DNA from 2 places in the Rhizobium sp. A37_96 genome. Region 2 is predicted to be linked to the other one. Evidence: riboswitches for the same ligand, from Rfam matches in the RefSeq annotation. Region 2 holds a riboswitch; the other holds the start of a gene.
What was found. A riboswitch is a leader RNA that binds a small molecule or an ion and turns the genes downstream of it on or off. The one in region 2 is predicted to bind S-adenosylmethionine.
Positions count from the first base shown of each region.

Region 1 (6,795 bases), on a different contig from region 2:
AACCCGGCCACCTACGACCAGGTCGTCGTCGACGTCGAAACCATGGGCGACCAGAAGGCCTATCTCCAGGAAGGCATGACCTGCATCCTGTCGATCCACGAAGGCATTCCGCTGGCCCTCGAACTGCCGCGTCACGTCACGCTCGAGATCACCGAGACCGAGCCGGTCGTCAAGGGCCAGACGGCATCGTCTTCCTACAAGCCCGCCATGCTGTCGAACGGCGTCCGCACCATGGTGCCGCCGCACATCAACGCCGGCACCCGCGTCGTCATCGCAACGGAAGACAACTCCTACGTCGAGCGCGCCAAGGACTGAGCCTCAGCCGCCTTGCTTGCATTGAGAACGCCTCGTCGCCGCGACGGGGCGTTTTGCGTTGTGGAGGAATTGAAGCCATCCCAGAGCCTGGGCAACGCCGGCGAGATCTAACGATCACGTCACGGCGCGTTGGCTTTTTTCTCATCCTTCTGTTCCGCATCGGCGGTTTCCGAAGGCGCGGCCATCTCGATGCCATGCTCCTGCGGGGCCAAAGTCTGCAGATGCAGAACCCGCGGTGACATGGCGTGCATATAGGCATCGGAGCGGCCGATATAGATCATCGTCGCATCCGCGAGCTCGGCCAGCATTGCGCAGGCCTTTGCCTGAACTTCGGCCTCCAGCCCCTCGAAGGCATCGTCAAGGACGATCCATTTCGGCTTCGCCAGCAACAGATGCGCAAAACCGACGGCTTTCTGCTCCTCGGTATCCAGCAGCCGGTCCCAGCGGGCTTGCGTGTCGAGACGGCTCTTCAGACGGCCGAGGCCCACCTTGTCCATGACCGCATCAACGGCGGCATCGTCATAGGCGTCCCCATCGTCCGGGAAACAGATTGCCTCCCTGAGCGTACCGGTCGGCACATAGGGCGTGTGCGGCACGAACAGCATGTCTTCCATCGGCGGCAGGCTGACCGTTCCGGCGCCGTTGTACCATTGATGCGCCAGCACCTCGAACAACAATCTCCGGTTCACGCCATGATCGCCGTTGATCATGATGTGCTCGCCGGCATTGATGGTGACCGTGCCCTCGGCGATCCGGAAACCGTTCTCCGTCGCGTCGTCGTTGGTCTTCGTCGATACCTCCAGGTCGGTCCACACCATGGTACCGGGGGCTGCCCTGTCGAAAACGAGGGTATGCGGCATCGGCGTCTTGTCATCCATCTCCGTCAGCGCCTTGCGGAAATCGGTGACGCGCATGAGCGTGGCGCGCCACTCGGCGATCGGGCCGAAATTGGCGACATACCAGCGCAAGGCCGAATTGACCTGGTTGAATGCGCCGACGGCCACCATCAGCTGACCGAACGTCAGCCCGCCCGAGAAATAGGCGGGGGCGGCGACAAGGATCGGGATGATGAGCACCAGCCAGCCGTAGCCGGCGGAAACCCAGGTGAGATTGGTATTGGCGATGGCAAGCTGACGGATGACGCCAAGCACGGCGGAAATGTCGAGATTGATCCGCCGGCGCTCGTTCTCTTCGCCGCCGGCAATCGTGATCGCCGGCATGTGCTCGTTGGCATGCATCAATGCGAAGCGCAGCTCGGCTTCCTTCGAATAGCGATCGGCATTCAGCCGCACGAGACGGCGGCCGACGAACTGGCTGAGGAACGAGGCAGATCCGGCATAGAGGATCGCGGCCCAGACCATGTAGCCGGGGACGGAGAAATTCATGTCCCTGAAATGGAACACCATGCCGCTCGACAGCTCCCAGAGCACGCCGATGAAGCTGAGCAGCAGGATCGTCGCCTGCACCAGCCCGATGGCGAGACCTGTCGTGCTTTCGGCGAGATTGCGGGCATCCTCGTGCAGCCGCTGATCGGGATTGACGCCGATCAGGCCCGAGGAGGCAAGCCGAAGCGCGCGCTTGGCCTGCAGCCATTGGTTTACCAGATCCCTCGCCAGACCCTCGCGCATGTAGAGCGCCGTCATCTGATTGAGCCAGGCCTGGATGACGTTGAGGACCAGAAGCGAGCCGGCGATAATGCCGAAAACGCCGAGCTGGTGGAAGAAGGCGGAGATATCGCGCCGTGCCAGCGAATCGTAGAAAGGAGCGTTCCAGTTGTTCAGCAGCACCTGGACATAGGCGGTGACCAGGATAATCACGAAAAGCGCGACGGTAAGCGAAATGATCTTGATGCGTACCGGCGAATTCCAGAAAGCGGAGAACATCATTCTCAGCCGAAAGAAAAGGCTCAAATCGTACCCGACCTGCTCGTTTCCCTGGATATTCGGCTTAGCTTGCGTTTCAACTGCCATCAGCACTTCCCTGCGACGCACGTCCGTCAGTTAATCATGACCCGCCCTCATGTCCATCCTTCAATAGATCGATGCGATCACGTTCCTATATACACGGTTTCACGCCTTGAACCGAATAAGGTCAGCAATTAGCTTGCACCTGAAAGATTGAGAAAGCCTTCCGATGCAATTTCAGGGAACAGCCGATTATATCGCCGACAAGGATCTGATGGTCGCGGTCAATGCCGCCATCCGGCTCGAGCGCCCCCTTCTGGTAAAGGGTGAACCGGGGACTGGCAAGACGGAGCTTGCCCGCCAGGTGGCGGCAGCGCTCGGCCTCGAACTCATCGAATGGAACGTCAAATCGACGACGAAGGCGCAGCAGGGCCTTTACGAATACGATGCCGTTTCGCGCCTGCGCGACAGCCAGCTCGGAGACATCAGAGTTCACGACGTCGGCAACTACATCCGCCAGGGCAAGCTCTGGCAGGCCTTCACCTCGGCGCAGAAATGCGTGCTGCTGATCGACGAGATCGACAAGGCCGACATCGAGTTCCCGAACGATCTGCTGCAGGAACTCGACCGCATGGAATTTCATGTCTACGAGACCGGCGAGACCGTCCGCGCGGCCGTCCGCCCGATCGTCATCATCACGTCCAACAACGAGAAGGAGCTGCCGGACGCCTTCCTGCGCCGCTGCTTCTTCCACTACATCCGCTTTCCCGACATGGAGACGCTCGCCCGCATCGTCGAGGTGCACTATCCCGGCATCAAGCAGACGCTCGTGCATGCCGCGCTGACGCAATTCTTCGAAATCCGCGACGTGCCGGGCCTGAAGAAAAAACCCTCGACCTCCGAAGCGCTCGACTGGATCCGCCTGCTGGTCGCCGACGACGTCGATCCCGCCACGCTGCGCGCCGATGCGAAGAACGCACTGCCGAAGCTGCATGGCGCGCTGCTGAAAAACGAGCAGGACGTCCACCTCTTCGAACGGCTGGCCTTCATAGCGCGGGGGCAGGGGAAGTAGAGCAACGGCGTAATCGGGTCGGAGCGCTTCTGGATCATCGACACGTGAGAATCGGCGGAAGCTGATATGGCGAGTTTAAATATAAAACATGGCGACAAGTTCACCTGGACTTATGCCCTCTGGTTCCTACCAGTGTTGGCGCAGCCATGGGTTGGCTGGTTCCCCGCTGGATGGAATTGGTGGGGCATCGATCTCTTAGCGTGTCTAGTGCTCACGATTGCAATTATCGTTTCTCTTTGCGTCAATTCAATACGTCGCCGCTGGCGGCGCGTGATATCGCTTTTAGCTACTCCGCTTTTTCTGCTGATTCCACTCGCTCTTCTTGCAGCTGCTGGCATAACTCCCGACAGGGTGAGATTTGCTTTAACTCAAAGCGCATACCTAACGGCAATCCGGCAAAGCGGCACGCAAAGTACAGAGCCCCGCTTCAACACGTTTGTCTGGGATGACACTTTTATTTCAAAGGCTTATGTGTTTCTCGTTTACGACGAGAGCGATGAGATTGGCTTGCCCATCGGTCAACAATCAGAAGCTTGGCACCAACGCATTCAGAAAGCGTGTGACAAAAGCAAAGATTGTGTAAATCTCAATGCTCAGCCGGACGAATACATTCGCGTAGAGAAGCTTAGCAATCATTTCTATCTTCTAAGCTATGATTTCCCGAATGCATTTCCATAGCTATCTGCGATGCCATCCGCGCCATCTTGAACATCTGCAACTGATAACCGACATCAGGACGCGGCCGCCAATCCGCCTCCAAGCTTGCCCATTGACCCGCCGGGACAGCAGGTTTATGGATTTCCCCTTGTGGTGATTTGGCCGGCCGGCTTGCAGCCACGTTAAATAAATCGCTAAAGGGCCGCGTGCGGACCGGTAGCGATTCATGATCGCGGCCGGTTTTTTTGTATTTGGTCGAGTGAAACGATGCCCATCAAGATTCCCGATACGCTGCCCGCGTTTGAAACCCTCCAGAGCGAGGGGGTGCGGGTAATGACCGAAACGGTGGCGTTCCGTCAGGATATCCGCCCCCTTCAGATCGGGCTTCTCAACCTCATGCCGAACAAGATCAAGACCGAGGTCCAGATGGCGCGCCTCGTCGGCGCCTCGCCGCTGCAGGTGGAGTTCTCGCTGATACGCATCGGCGGCCACAAGGCCAAGAACACCTCCGAGGAACATCTGCTCTCCTTCTACCAGACCTGGGAAGAAGTGAAGCACCGCAAGTTCGACGGCTTCATCATCACCGGTGCGCCGATCGAGCTGCTCGAATACGAGGACGTGACCTACTGGGACGAAATGCAGCAGATCTTCGAATGGACGGCCACCAACGTCCATTCGACGCTCAACGTCTGCTGGGGCGCGATGGCGGCGATCTACCACTTCCACAAGGTGCCGAAATATACGCTCAAGGAAAAGGCGTTCGGCGTCTATCGCCACCAGAACCTGAAACCCTCCTCCGTCTACCTCAACGGCTTTTCCGACGATTTCGCCGTGCCGGTTTCACGTTGGACCGAGGTGAAGCGCGCCGACATCGAGAAGGTGCCCGGCCTGCAGATCCTGATGGATTCGAGCGAAATGGGCGTCTGCCTCGCGCATGAACAGGCCTGTAACCGGCTCTACATGTTCAATCATGTGGAGTATGATTCCACCTCGCTGGCGGACGAATATTTCCGGGATGTGAATGCGGGCGTGCCGATCAAGATGCCGCACAACTACTTCCCGCACAACGACCCGGAAATCGCTCCGCAGAACCGGTGGCGCAGCCACGCGCACCTGTTCTTCGGCAACTGGATCAACGAGATCTACCAGACCACGCCGTATGATGTGGAGGAGATCGGCCAGGAAAGGGCATAGGCTTGTTCATTCCCTTCTTCCTGAAACTGAAGGAAGCGAAGGTGCCGGTAACGCTCCGGGAATTCCTGTCGCTGCTCGAGGGGATGGAAGAGGGAATTGCCGACTATGACGTCGAGGCCTTCTATTATCTGGCGCGCACGACGCTCATCAAGGACGAGCGCTTCATCGATCGCTTCGACCAGATCTTCGCCGATTACTTTCGCGGCGTCGAGGCGATCGGCGGCAATGCCGACGCGGAAGCGGTCGAGGCGACCGCCATTCCCGAGGAATGGCTGCGCAAGCTCGCCGAGCGGCATCTGACCGAGGAGGAAAGAAGAGAGATCGAGGCGCTCGGCGGCTTCGACAAGCTGATGGAGACGCTGCGGCAACGCCTCGCCGAGCAGAAGGGCCGCCATCAGGGCGGCTCGAAATGGATTGGCACGGCAGGCACTTCGCCCTTCGGCGCCTACGGCTACAATCCGGAAGGCGTGCGCATCGGCCAGGAAACATCGCGCCATCGCCGCGCGGTGAAGGTCTGGGATCGCCGCGACTTCAAGAATCTCGACGACGGCGTCGAGCTCGGCACCCGCAACATCAAGGTAGCGCTGAAGCGCCTGCGCCGCTGGGTGCGCGAGGGGGCCACCGAGGAGCTGGATCTTTCCGGCACCATCCGCTCCACCGCCGAGCATGGCTATCTCGACGTCCAGACGCGGCCGGAGCGCCGCAACGCCGTCAAGCTCCTAATGTTCTTCGATGTCGGCGGCTCGATGGACGACCATATCCGCGTGGTGGAAGAGCTGTTTTCCGCCGCCCGATCAGAGTTTCGCCACATGGAATATTTCTACTTTCACAACTGCCTCTACGAGGGCGTGTGGAAGGACAATCGCCGCCGGCGCGTCGACATCACCGCAACGACGGACCTGATCCGCACCTTCGGCTCCGACTACCGCGTCGTCTTCGTCGGCGACGCATCGATGAGCCCCTACGAAATCACTCAGGCCGGCGGCTCGGTGGAGCACTGGAACAAGGAAGCGGGCGAAGCCTGGCTCGCCCGCATGACCGGCCATTTCCGCAAATGCATCTGGATCAACCCCGTGCCGGAGAACTATTGGGGCTATACGACCTCGATCTCGATCATCCGCCGCCTGATGACCGATCGCATGTATCCCCTGACGCTCGGCGGGCTGGAAAAGGCGACAAGGGAATTGTCGCGGTAACATTCGCACCTCCGACCTTACCCTAACCCTGTCTGTCGCACACATTGCATGCGTTTGGTGCAGTCTGTGAACCATGAGGCAGAGCCTGGGGGCGATAGCAGCCCCATGCCCCGACATTTCGCCATCGGACCGGTTGCGGAACGACGAGAATGGGGGCAGGGTCTGGCCACATATATTCGATAGCCATGGAAGAGCTGATATGACGGAAAGCACTTTGCAACGGGAAGTTTTTGGGACGACGGCCGATGGCGATACCGTCTATCGCGTCAAGATCGTCGGTGGCGGCCTGACGGCGCATATCATGTCGTGGGGCGCGGTCATCCAGGATCTCCGGCTTGACGGCCACGAGCCGGCGCTTCTGCTCGGTTTCGACGATTTCGCCGACTACCCCCTCCATTCCTCCTATTTCGGCGCCACGCCGGGACGCTGCGCCAACCGCATCGGCGGCGGCCGTTTC
Region 1 covers NZ_JBNWDS010000004.1:361,651-368,445, forward strand. The annotation lists gene efp (elongation factor P) at 1-315, shown strand, start outside; gene ACQZ6J_RS15465 (ABC transporter ATP-binding protein/permease) at 435-2,285, opposite strand; gene ACQZ6J_RS15470 (AAA family ATPase) at 2,449-3,291, shown strand; gene ACQZ6J_RS15475 (hypothetical protein) at 3,358-3,969, shown strand; SAM riboswitch at 4,089-4,166, shown strand; gene metA (homoserine O-acetyltransferase MetA) at 4,216-5,142, shown strand; gene ACQZ6J_RS15485 (vWA domain-containing protein) at 5,145-6,338, shown strand; gene ACQZ6J_RS15490 (aldose epimerase family protein) at 6,538-6,795, shown strand, end outside.
Region 1: it holds a riboswitch for S-adenosylmethionine, as region 2 does, so the genes downstream of both, metA (homoserine O-acetyltransferase MetA) here and ACQZ6J_RS08570 (O-succinylhomoserine sulfhydrylase) in region 2, are expected to answer to the same signal.

Region 2 (6,795 bases):
GGTTGCGCGCGGCCTCGGGATCGGCGTCCTGACGCCGGCGGCGCTGGCCGACAGCCGCTGGCGCAACGCCGTCGAAATCATCGAGGCCCCGGATTTCAGCCCGAAAGTGGTCAACTGGCTCGTACATCGGCCGCCGGCCGGACGCCTGGCCCGCCCGATTGCAACCTTCGGCGAGGCATTGATGGAGACGCTGAAAACGAAGAGACTATTTCTGACGTGAAGATTCTGGAGCGGGTGAAGGGAATCGAACCCTCGTATTCAGCTTGGGAAGCTGCTGCTCTACCATTGAGCTACACCCGCCTGACACGCAGAGATGTCCAACAGTTGACGGCCTGTGTCAAGGCCGGGCCGGTTCAAAGCCGGAAGTGCTTCGAGAGTTTCAGGCCCTGCGCCTGATAGTTCGAACCGAGGCCGGAGCCGTAGAGGCTGCTCGGCTGTTCCAGCATGTGTTCGTAGATCAGGCGGCCGACGATCTGGCTATCCTCGAGGATGAAGGGCACTTCATGGCTGCGCACCTCCAGCACGGCGCGGCTGCCGCGGCCGCCGGCCGGCGCGTGGCCGAAGCCGGGGTCGAAGAAGCCGGCATAGTGGACGCGAAATTCGCCGACCAGCGGATCGAACGGCGTCATTTCGGCGGCAAAATGCGGCGGCACATGCACCGCCTCGCGCGACACGAGGATGTAGAATTCGTCGGGATCGAGGATCAGCTCGGTACGGCCGCGGCTATAGAGTGGCTCCCAGAAATCGAAAATATCGTGCTGAGCCTTCTTGTCGACATCGACGACGGCCGTGTGATGCTTGCCACGATAGCCGATCAGCCCTTCTTTGTCGCCGGCAAGGTCGATCGACAGCGCGATGCCGCCGCCGGTGATATTGGGCTTCTTGCTGGCGACCAGCGTCTCGCTTTCATGCAACGCCAGCAATTCCGGCTCGGTGAGCAGGGCCTGGCCGACGCGGAAGCGGATCTGCGACAGGCGCGAGCCGCGACGCACGACGATCGGAAAGGTGCGCGGGCTGATTTCAAGATAGAGCGGGCCGGAATAGCCGGCCGGAATCTTGTCGAACTCCTGGGCCCGGTCGGTGATGACGCGGGTGAAGATATCGAGACGGCCGGTCGAGCTCTTCGGATTGGCCGATGCCGACATGTCCGCCGGCAGGTCCAGCCGCTCCATCAGCGGCACGATGTAGACGCAGCCGGTTTCCAGCACCGCGCCTTCGGAGAGATCGACCACATGCAGCTTCAGCCGGTCCAGCTTGTCGGCAACGAGGTGGGACGGACCCGGCATGAAGCTGGCGCGAACGCGGAAGGCATGCGAGCCAAGCCTCAGATCAAGACTTGCCGGCTGGATCTGATCGACATCCAGCTCTTTCTCGCTCGTCAGCCGCCCGGCGTCAAAGAGCGCTGCGATGGCGCGATCGGCCAAAATTCCAGTATTGCGAGCCATCATGCCTCATCCCCAGCGCATAACCCGGCAAGTAGAGAGCCAACTAGCCGGGTTATGCGCCGATTTAATATGCCACTGCGACCTTTGCGCATCCTGACGGACGCACGGGCAGTAATTTGTCGCAGACAAAACCAAACTCGGGGAATTGACGCAAGCCGTCAACGGCAGTATTGCAACTTATCCCGTGGTGATTTGGCCGGTCGGCTTGCAGCCACGTTAAACAAGTGGCTAAAAAGACCGGGTTGAAACCGGTCTGCAATTGCGGCCGGTTTTTTTGTTTTGAAAGTGGTGATGGCATGAGCAAGACTTGGCGCCCCGCAACCCAACTCGTTCACGGCGGAACGCTCCGTTCGCAATTCGGCGAAACGTCCGAAGCAATCTATCTGACCCAGGGTTTCGTCTATGATACCTCGGAAGCGGCGGAAGCCCGCTTCAAGGGCGAGACAGACGGTTTCATCTATGCCCGTTACGGCAGCCCGACCAACGACATGTTCGAAAAGCGCATGTGCGCTCTGGAAGGCGCCGAAGATGCCCGCGCCACCGCTTCCGGCATGGCCGCGGTCTCCGCCGCCATCCTCTGCCAGCTGAAGGCCGGCGACCACATCGTCGCAGCCCGTGCCCTCTTCGGCTCCTGCCGCTGGGTCGTCGAGACGCTCGCGCCGAGATACGGCATCGAATGCACGCTCGTCGACGGGCGTTTCGTGGAGAACTGGGAGAAGGCGATCCGCCCGAACACCAAGCTCTTCTTCCTCGAAAGCCCGACCAATCCGACGCTGGAAGTGGTCGATATCACCGCTGTCGCCAAGCTCGCCAACCAGATCGGCGCCAAGGTCGTGGTCGACAACGTCTTCGCCACGCCGCTCTTCCAGAAGCCGCTGGAACTCGGCGCCCATATCGTCGTCTACTCCGCCACCAAGCATATCGACGGCCAGGGCCGTTCGCTCGGCGGCGTCATCCTTTCCGACAAGCAGTGGATCGACGAACAGCTGCAGGACTATTTCCGCCATACCGGCCCGGCCATGTCGCCTTTCACCGCATGGACGCTGCTGAAGGGCATCGAGACGCTGCCCCTTCGCGTAGCGCAACAGACGGTGAACGCCGCCAAGGTGGCCGATTTCCTCGCCGAGCAGGGCAGCAAGGTCGCCCGCGTGATCTATCCCGGCCGCAAGGATCATCCGCAGGCCGATATCATCGCCAAGCAGATGAGCGGCGGCTCCACTCTCGTCGCCTTCGAACTGAAGGGCGGCAAGGAAGCAGCCTTCAAGCTGCAGAACGCATTGGAAATCGTGAAGATTTCCAACAATCTCGGCGACAGCAAGAGCCTGATTACCCATCCGGCCACCACGACGCACAAAAACCTCACCGACGAGGCCCGTGCCGAGCTCGGCATTTCGCCGGGCACCGTGCGCTTCTCTGCCGGTATCGAGGACAGCGAAGACCTGGTCGAGGATTTCGCCCGCGCCCTGGCGCAGGTTTCCGCCTGATATTGCTCGAGCCGCCCGGATTTTTCTCCGGGCGGCTCGACCTGCCCATATCGGGCAATGTCGCAGGATATCGTGGCCCGTCAGCCGGCGGCCTTGAACTGAACCAGGCCGTTGTTCAGGAAGAACATCTTGTCGAACAGCGTCAGGTCCAGAGGGTTTGGCAGGCGGACGTCTTCAAGATCAGGCAAGGGTTTCAGCGTCGGATCGTATGAACGATCGATCTGCGAGAGAAACACGACGATCACGCCTTTCGCGCGCGCGAATGCCTTCAACGCCTGAACCTGGGTCATCACATCAGGCTTTTCCCGCTTCTGATCGAGCAGCTGCAGATAGTCGACCACCGCCAGCGTGCCGCGCGGCGCGGCGGCCAGCTTCTCGACGATATAGTCGGCGCTGATGGCGTCGGAGCTGTCGAATTCGAACAATGCGGCAAACTCGGCATAGTCGGCGCCGATCACCCGGAAGCGGTCCTGAACGACCTTTTCCGTGTCCTCCAACGTGAAAAAGACGCCGCGATTGCCGGTCCTCATGGCTTCGACGACAAGCCTCAGGCTCATGAGCGTTTTACCATGGCCGGGCCGGGCGCCGATCAGCACGAGATCACCCGGGCCAAGCCGCGAATACAGATCGCCGATGGAAACAGCGGCATTCGTTTTGGACGCAAGCAAGCTCCAGCCTTCGAAACCCTCGCCGGCCGCGATGCGATCCAGCGCGGCATGCAGGGGGATCTTCTGCTGGCGGGACAACAGCCTCGCCTTGCGTTTCAAATGATATACAGGGGCAGAAAGCCTCATCTAAACCTCCTATTTGCGAGCAATGACCGCAACCCCTCCTTATGCCCGGCGCTCAAACAGTCGGTTTGGATATCGACGGCCCCGCATGAAATATACTTTCCCGAATGGAGGGGGGAGGCACGGGCCATGCCAGAATCAGATGATAGCCGAAATTCCCTTGCCAGAAAATCTCTGGCCGGCATTTCCCGGCGGAACATGAGATGAGATCAGGTATTGTAGGATTCAGAGGTTTCGACTGCAGGTCGCAAGACCTGACATAGAACTTAAGTGAACCTGCAATTGCAGCAAGCGTATCTGCCCGTCATGCCGGACTGTACCGGGAATTGTGGTAGACGAGACTAAATGACAAACGGAACGAGATACTTTGAGAGCAAGATGCTAACCTTTTTCATCAACCGTAATAGCTGAAACTCATAACGCTCCGCTCTCCAGGAGCGAGATTTCATCACGCCGTTCCTTGACGGAATGGATCGGTTATAGGATACCGCTAGATATCCTGCACTTTGCGGGAGTGGTGGAAAGCGGATAATATGCCGCAGACTTGGAAATGCTGGAGCGGCGGTGAGGCTTGAAGAAGCGCTCGACGTTTCAGGGCAGTGGCAAGGTATCAGGCATGTATCGCGCCCTAACACGCGACATTGAAGTCGTCGTCGAACCATTTTATCTGGAGGAGCAATCCGATCCGGACGACGATCGCTATGTCTGGGGATATCGCATCGTCATCTCCAACCATTCCAAGGAAGCCGTCAAGCTGGTGACGCGCTACTGGCACATCACCGACATGAACGGCATCGTGGATGAAGTGACGGGCCCCGGTGTCGTCGGCGAACAGCCGCACCTGAAGCCCGGCGATACCTACGAATATTCTTCCGGCTGCCCTCTGGATACGCCGTCAGGGATGATGTTCGGCCACTACCAGATGGAAACGGACGACGGGGAGCTTTTCCATGTCAAGATCCCCGCCTTCTCACTGGATACGCCGAACCTGCTGCGCACGCTGAACTAGGCAATTCCCGCTTTTCCTCGATAAGCGCAAACCCCTATTTTCCTGCATTCCGGACGGAAAACCGCTGCGTACTTTTCTCTGAAATGCTCGGAAGCGGCATCAGGCCGCTTCTATCTCGGACACTTCGAAGCGATAGGTCGTCGAGCAGAATTCGCAGGTCACGGCGACTTCGCCATTGTCCTGGCTGGCCTCGATCTCCTCGGCGCTAAAGCCCTTCAAGACGCCCTTCAGCTTGTCCCGCGAGCACGAACAGCGATCATAGACGGCCTTCGGTTCGTAGACGCGCACGCCGCGCTCGTGAAAGAGGCGATAGAGAAGGCGCTCGGTGCCGACCTGCGGATCCGTAAGCTCGTCGGCATCGATGGTTTCCACCAGACTGCGCGCTTCCGACCAGGCATCGTCCTCGACATGATGGCGCACGCCGGTATCGCCGTCGCCGCCATGCAGGTCCGGCTGGCGCATGCGCTCGGGAGCCTCCGGCAGGAACTGGGCAATCAGGCCGCCCGCCCGCCAGCGATGACGCGGCTTGCCTTCCTCGTCGCGGTCGAAGAGTTCGGCGGCACCCAGGCGCACGCGCGTCGGGATCTGTTCCGACTGGCGGAAATAGGTGCCGGCAATCTCCTCGAGCGAAGCGCCGTCGAGAGCGACGATGCCCTGATAGGGCTGAGTGAAGCGACCCTGGTCGATGGTGAAGGCGAGAACGCCCTTGCCCAGCAGTTGTTCCGGCTCGGTCCGGCCTTCGGCCACCGCCTTCGTCAGTGCCGCCTCGTCGAAGCGAGCGTAGGCGCGGACATTTTCCGGCGTCGAGAAATCGGCAACCAGAAGATCGACGGGACCGTCGCTCTTGGTCTGCACGGTGAATTTGCCTTCGAACTTCAGCGACGTCCCGAGAAGCACCGTCAGGACGATGGCCTCGGCCAGGAGGCGCGCGACCGGGGTCGGATAGTCATGCCGGGCAAGAATGGCGTCCAGCAGCGGACCGAGCTGCACGGCACGGCCGCGCACGTCCAAACCTTCCACCTGGAAGGGGACGACGTGATCGTCACCGGCAAAATCGAATTGACCCAGCGATGCGGCATTTTCGGCCATTGCTTTACTCCTACTGCGCCCGCGCCCTCAGACGCGGCTTCATATCCTCAGATTGCGCCCAGGCACCAAGCAAGAATCGACTTTTGCGCATGAAGGCGGTTTTCCGCCTCATCGAAAACAACGGATTGCGGACCGTCGATCACTTCGTCCGTCACTTCCTCCCCGCGATGGGCGGGCAGGCAATGCATGAACAACGCGTCTTTGCCGGCCTGTGCCATCAAAGCCTGGTTGACCTGATAGGGCTGGAAGACGTTGTGACCGCGTGCCCGGTGTTCCTGATTCATGGAGACCCAGGTATCGGTTACCACGCAATCGACGCCGGCAACCGCACGGTCTGCATCATGCGTGAGCATGATTTCGGCGCCCTCATTGCGGGCCCAGTTCAGATAGTGATCCTTCGGCTCGGAACCAAGAGGCACCGCCATATTCATGCGATAGCCGAAACGCGCTGCGCCTTCGATCAGTGAATGCAGCACGTTGTTGCCGTCGCCCGTCCAGGCGATGGACTTGCCCTTGATCGGACCGCGATGCTCCTCGAAGGTCATGATGTCAGCCATGATCTGGCAGGGATGCGTGTCGTCGGTCAGCGCGTTGATGACCGGAACGGTCGCATGTTCCGCCAGCTCCAGCAGGCGCGAGTGATCCGTCGTGCGGATCATGATCGCATCGACATAGCGCGACAGAACCTTCGCGGTATCGCCGATCGTCTCGGCGCGGCCGAGCTGCATTTCGGTGCCGGAGAGGAAGAGCGTCTCGCCGCCCAGCTGGCGCATACCGACATCGAACGATACGCGCGTTCGGGTGGAAGGCTTCTCGAAGATCATCGCCAGCATCTTGCCGGCAAGCGGCTTGTCGGCCGTGCCAGCCTTCAATGCCTTCTTTCGCACGATCGCATCATCGATGATGTTGCGCAGCTCAGCGGCCGCAACGGCCGAGAGGTCGAGAAAGTGTTTCGGAGAAGCCATGTCCTTACCTGT
Region 2 covers NZ_JBNWDS010000002.1:427,256-434,050, reverse strand. The annotation lists gene ACQZ6J_RS08585 (LysR family transcriptional regulator) at 1-220, shown strand, start outside; tRNA gene ACQZ6J_RS08580 (tRNA-Gly) at 227-300, opposite strand; gene ACQZ6J_RS08575 (2'-deoxycytidine 5'-triphosphate deaminase) at 354-1,448, opposite strand; SAM riboswitch at 1,620-1,698, shown strand; gene ACQZ6J_RS08570 (O-succinylhomoserine sulfhydrylase) at 1,742-2,929, shown strand; gene ACQZ6J_RS08565 (DNA helicase) at 3,010-3,723, opposite strand; gene apaG (Co2+/Mg2+ efflux protein ApaG) at 4,337-4,729, shown strand; gene ACQZ6J_RS08555 (Hsp33 family molecular chaperone) at 4,829-5,818, opposite strand; gene argF (ornithine carbamoyltransferase) at 5,866-6,783, opposite strand.